Regions from separate parts of the Cedecea selenatireducens genome, predicted to be linked through region 2. Evidence: predicted binding sites of a transcription regulator. Region 2 holds the regulator's gene; the other holds the start of a gene.
The links. Region 2 encodes PurR, which represses purine synthesis genes. Its sites were predicted from a motif close to CANGCAAACGTTTGCNTG; they were not measured.
Positions count from the first base shown of each region.

Region 1: gltB (glutamate synthase large subunit) is a predicted target of PurR. The motif match lies at 2,058-2,075, and genes of this name have one in related genera.

Region 1 covers NZ_JBHIKW010000005.1:47,527-50,667, forward strand. The annotation lists gene gltB (glutamate synthase large subunit) at 1-2,028, opposite strand, end outside; gene mnmL (tRNA modification radical SAM protein MnmL/YtqA) at 2,708-3,141, shown strand, end outside.
Region 2 covers NZ_JBHIKW010000011.1:127,648-130,788, reverse strand. The annotation lists gene sodB (superoxide dismutase [Fe]) at 1-525, shown strand, start outside; gene cydH (cytochrome bd-I oxidase subunit CydH) at 580-669, opposite strand; gene purR (HTH-type transcriptional repressor PurR) at 962-1,987, shown strand; gene punR (DNA-binding transcriptional activator PunR) at 1,984-2,922, opposite strand; gene punC (purine nucleoside transporter PunC) at 3,038-3,141, shown strand, end outside.

The DNA of each region.
Region 1 (3,141 bases), on a different contig from region 2:
GTACGGATAGATGGCGGTCGCACCGAAGCCCAGCAGCACGGCAAAGTGGTGCGGGTCGCGGGCGCTGGCGGTTTCAACGATGATGTTGGCGTCACAGCGCAGGCTCTTCTCAACAAGACGAGTCTGGATGGCGCCCACGGCCATCGGGGCCGGAACCGGCAGGCGATTTTTCGCAATGTTGCGGTCGGACAGCACCAGCAACACGGTGCCATTGCGTACCATGCGTTCAGCTTCGTCGCAGAGCGCCATCACCGTTTCGTGCAGTGATTTCTCGGTCACGTCATAAGTGATGTCGAGCGTATCGGCGCGATAGTGTTCTTCTTCAAGCGTGGTGAGCTGCTGGAAATCAGACCACAGCAGAATCGGCGATTTGAAGCTCAGGCGGTGCGCCTGGCCTTCTGCTTCACAGAAGACGTTCATCTCGCGACCAATGCTGGTGGCCAGGGACATCACGTGTGCTTCACGCAGCGGATCGATTGGCGGGTTGGTGACCTGCGCGAACTGCTGGCGGAAGTAATCGTAAATAATGCGTGGCTGGCTGGAAAGCACGGCAAACGGCGTGTCATCGCCCATTGACCCCACCGCTTCCTGGCCGTTTTCGCCCAGAACGCGAATCACTGAATCCAGCTCTTCGCTGCTGTAGTTAAACTGCTTCTGGTAGCTGGCGAGCGTGTCGTCGTCCAGCTCTCTCGCGCCCACTTTTTCGTCCGGCAGATCTTCAAACGGCACCAGACGACGCACGTTGTTCTCCATCCACTCTTTATACGGATGGCGGCTTTTCAGCTCGGCATCGGTTTCAGCGGAATGCAGAATACGGCCAATACGGGTGTCGATAACCATCAGCTCGCCCGGGCCAACGCGGCCTTTTTCAACCACTTCGTCCGGCTGGTAGTCCCAGATCCCGACTTCAGAGGCACAGGTGATGAGCTTGTCTTTGGTGATGACGTAGCGCGCCGGGCGCAGGCCGTTACGGTCCAGGTTACAGGCAGCGAAGCGCCCGTCTGACATCACGATACCGGCCGGGCCGTCCCACGGCTCCATGTGCATGGAGTTAAAGTCGAAGAAGGCACGCAGCTCAGGATCCATGTTCGGGTTGTTCTGCCATGCAGGCGGAACAAGCAGACGCATGGCGCGTACGATATCCATCCCGCCCGCCAGCAGCAGCTCAAGCATGTTGTCCATGGAGCTGGAGTCGGAGCCGGTTTCGTTCACGAACGGCGCGGCGTCGTGCAGATCGGGGATCAGCGGCGTCTGGAATTTATAGGTACGAGCGCGGGCCCACTGGCGGTTACCGGTAATGGTGTTGATTTCGCCGTTATGCGCCAGATAGCGGAACGGCTGAGCCAGCGGCCAGCGCGGCACGGTGTTGGTGGAGAAACGCTGGTGGAACAGGCAAATGGCCGATTCCAGGCGCAGGTCCGCCAGGTCCAGGTAGAAGCGCGGCAGGTCAGCCGGCATACACAGACCTTTATAGATGTTCACCAGGTTAGACAGGCTACAGATATAGAAGTCTTTATCTTCCTGGATGCGTTTTTCGATACGGCGACGGGCGATAAACAGGCGGCGTTCCATATCACGAGGGCGCCAGCCCGCCGGGGCGTTAACGAAAATTTGTTCAATACGTGGCAGAGAGGAGAGGGCGATTTCACCGAGCACGTCTTTGTTCAGCGGCACTTCACGCCAGCCAACAATAGACAGAGTTTCGTTTTGCAGCTCTTCTTCAACAATGCGGCGGCTGGCGCGAGCAAGCGCGTCATCCTGGCTTAAGAAAATCATGCCAACGGCATAGTTCTTGGCCAAACGCCAATTGCGTTCTTCTGCAACAATGCGGAAGAAACGATCTGGTTTTTGCAGCAGCAGGCCACAACCGTCGCCGGTTTTACCGTCGGCCAGGATGGCCCCACGGTGCTGCATACGGGCTAGCGCGTGAATAGCGGTACGCACTACCTTGTGGCTAGGTTCGCCTTCTATGTGGGCGATCAGGCCGAAACCACAGTTATCCTTCTCAAGGGATTTATCGTACAACATATCAGTGAACCTCCCCAGGCTCTACGTTACTCCCAACCGTTTGCGCGTGGACGCAGCAAGGGCATGGCGACGGGGTTTGCGCATCATACGCTTGCCTCGCGTGTCGCCCTCTTAATGTCCAACGCATCCGGTGTCACAAGTGTTGAGGACTTGCTTTAGAGGGAATCTCAATTACTGCATAAATATGATGGGCACAGAACCCATCCAGAAAGCTTCCAGCGGATTTCCAAGTTATCGGGAAAGAGCACACAGGTCAAATGGCATTCTTATTTATACATAATTGTGCTAAGAGCGTCCTAAGGATATGAATACAATGATATTTTGCGCTTTTTTGCCTGTGGCGGCAGCGCGGCAAACGCCGGGGGTTATGTGATCGTCCTCACTATACTGAAGCCCAGGGAACTCCAGACCATGCTGGCATCAGTGGTATTGCTAGCACGATATGCTACTTAACCCCCATGGAGTGCAGCATGACACTGTTTTTCACCGCTCGTCATATTCTTTAAATAAAGGGCAGCATCATAAGGAAAAGTAATTAAGCCTTATTTGAATAGGGTTGCACTTATTTTGAGTTTATATGCAATAGATAAGGCTGCGCCGAAGCGATTGATCCAGGTCATCGCCGCTGCGAGAAGAAAATGGCAGGCTAGGCCCCTTTTTCGGGACGGCCCATCAGATTATGCAGTTACAGAAATTAGTCAATATGTTTGGCGGCGATCTCTCTCGTCGCTATGGGCAAAAGGTCCATAAACTCACGCTGCATGGCGGGTTTAGCTGTCCTAATCGCGACGGCACTATCGGGCGAGGCGGCTGCACCTTTTGCAACGTGGCCTCTTTTGCCGACGAAGCCCAGCAGCACAGCTCCATTGCAGAACAGCTCGCGCATCAGGCCAGTCGGGTGAATCGCGCCCAGCGTTATCTGGCCTATTTCCAGGCTTACACCAGCACCTGGGCTGAAGTGCAGGTTCTGCGTGCTATGTATCAGCAGGCGGTAAGCCAGACCAGCATTGTTGGGCTGTGTGTGGGCACCCGGCCCGACTGCGTGCCAGACGGCGTGCTCGATCTGCTGAGCGACTACCATGAGCAAGGCTATGAAGTGTGGCTGGAGCTGGG
Region 2 (3,141 bases):
TCAGCCGAAACCCTCGAGTACCATTACGGCAAGCATCATCAGACCTACGTCACTAACCTGAACAACCTCGTCAAAGGCAGCCCGTTTGAAGGGAAATCGCTGGAAGAGATCGTGCAAGAGTCTGACGGCGGTATTTTCAATAATGCCGCTCAGGTCTGGAACCATACGTTCTACTGGCACTGCCTGGCACCAAACGCCGGGGGAGAACCTGGCGGAGAAGTGTTGGCCGCCATCAATAACGCGTTTGGCAGCGTGGAAGCATTTAAAAAACAGTTCACCGAAGCGGCCATCAAAAACTTCGGCTCCGGCTGGACCTGGCTTGTGAAGAACAGCGACGGCAGCCTGGCTATCGTCTCGACTTCTAACGCAGGAACTCCGCTCACAACCGGGGCAAAACCGCTGTTGACAGTGGACGTCTGGGAACACGCTTACTACATCGACTACCGCAACGCGCGCCCGGTTTATCTGGACCACTTCTGGGCGCTGGTTAACTGGAACTTTGTTGCGCAAAACCTGGCAGGCTGATTTTCAGTGATGTTTGACCTGTATTAAGGGCCGCTTTTTGCGGCCCTTATTAAATCAGTGCAGTACGGCGGTTAACGCCCCGGCAACAATCAGACTCAGTACGATAACCGTAGTCACTACGGAAAACTTCAGATCGGTACTCATCGTAAGCTCCTTTTATTTCCCTACAAAGCGTAAGTGGGATGATTTTCCCACAATTAACGATAAAAATCCTGCTGGTTTTGCACAGATATCGGTTTTCCCTCTTCCACTTTGCCCCGGGATAAGCCAAAATCCTTCGCTAATTTACCGCGTATCGCCCGGCAACGCCCTCCTCCCGCTGTATGTCGCATCCCCGACAGGCCTGCAACCAACGTGTTGCCCCAGGAGTTAGCGAAGGCAAACGTTTAACACATGAGTTATCAGGAGTTTACGATATGGTCTGGAGTGACATCTAATGGCAACCATTAAGGACGTAGCGAAGCGCGCAAACGTTTCCACTACCACTGTGTCACATGTCATTAACAAGACCCGTTTTGTGGCGGAAGAGACGCGCAACGCCGTCTGGGCAGCTATCAAAGAGCTGCACTATTCGCCGAGCGCCGTGGCGCGCAGCCTGAAGGTCAACCACACCAAATCGATTGGCCTGCTCGCTACCTCCAGCGAAGCGCCCTATTTTGCTGAAATTATCGAGTCGGTTGAGAACAGCTGCTTCGCCAAAGGCTACACCCTGATCCTCGGCAACGCGCACAACAACTTTGAGAAGCAGCAAGCCTACCTGTCGATGATGGCGCAAAAACGCGTCGATGGCCTGCTGGTCATGTGCTCCGAATATCCACAGACCCTGCTCTCTACGCTGGAAGAGTACCGTCATATTCCTATGGTGGTGATGGACTGGGGCGAAGCCCGCGCCGATTTTACCGACTCCGTGGTCGATAACGCCTTCCACGGCGGTTATCTCGCAGGCCGTTACCTGATTGAGCGCGGACACCGCGACATCGGTGCGATCCCGGGCCAGCTGGAGCGTAACACCGGCGGTGGTCGTCACGCTGGCTTCCTGAAAGCGCTTGAAGAAGCCAATATCAAAGTGCCGGAAAATTGGGTGGTTCAGGGCGACTTCGAGCCGGAATCTGGCTATCGCGCCATGCAGCAGCTGCTTAATCAACCGCATCGTCCTACTGCGGTCTTCTGCGGCGGCGATATTATGGCAATGGGTGCGATTTGCGCAGCGGATGAGATGGGGCTGCGCGTGCCGCAGGATATCTCGATTATCGGCTACGATAACGTGCGCAACGCCCGCTATTTCTCTCCGGCGCTGACCACAATCCATCAGCCAAAAGAACGCCTCGGTGAAACGGCCTTTAACATGCTGCTCGACCGCATTATCAACAAACGGGAAGAGTCGCAGACCATAGAAGTCCATCCGCGCCTCATCGAACGCCGCTCGGTGGCCGACGGCCCGTTCCGCGATTACCGCCGCTAAGCCTCTTCAGGAGCCCGGGATTCGTTCCCCGGCTCCTGGAGCCATTCCTGATTCATCGTCTCACTGTCCCCTAAATAGTCCAGCAGCCAGCTCAACGCAGGCGAGGCGTCATCCTGCCGCCACGTCAGGCAACAGGCCGCATCCGGGAACGGGTTCTCCAGCCTCAACTCTTTCCAGTCGCCACGTTCGAGCCACGGTTTCGCAATGTGCGTGGGCACCATGCCAATGCATAATCCTGCCGTCAGGCAATCGGCGCCCGACGCCCAGTCCGGCACCACCACGCGGCGCTGGTTGTCCAGAAGCCAGGTAATGCGCTTGGGCAACGAGCGGGACGTGTCCTCCAGCACCAGCGACGGCCAGGGCCGAATTTCATCATCAAGGATGATCTCCTCGTGTTGCGCAAGCGGATGGTCTGCCGCCACCACGCAGCGCCAGCTCAGTGCGCCCATGTCCCGAAACGCGTAGCGCCCTCCGACGGGGATCGCCTGCGTTGCGCCTATCGCCGCCTCAACGCGCCCGTCCGCCAGCGCATCCCACACGCCGTTGAAAACCTCCTGAAACACCCTCAGCTCGATGTCCGGGAAATGGCGATAAAAATCGAGCACCAGTTGGCGAGTACGCTCCGGCTTCACGATATTATCTACCGCGATGGAGAGATGCCCGCGCCAGCCGTTGGCTATCTGCTGGCACTGCTGGCGCGTTGCCATCATTTTTTTGATAACAGAACGCCCTTCTTTAAGAAAGAAAGCCCCAGCGGCGGTCAGCTCAACGTCCCGATGACGTCGTTCAAACAGCGGTACGGCCAGCCACTCTTCAAGTTGGCGCACGGTATAGCTGATGGCAGAAGGCACACGATGCAACTCCTGCGCTGCCCCGCTGAAACTGCCGTTGCGCGCTACGGCATCCACGACTTCGAGAGAATATTCAGACCACATGTTTTTTGCCTGCAAAAAATTTGAATGCAACGCGCAAATATTAGCGTTTCACAAGCGGTTTTGCACTCCGTAGACTCCTGCCCCGTTAACCTGCTATCAAAATCAAGAGTGAAATATGCAACCATCAAAGGGATTTCTTATCTGGCTGGCTGGCCTGAGCGTACTCGGCTTTCTCGCCACAGACATGTACCTGCCCGCCTTTGCGGCCATTCAGCAAGA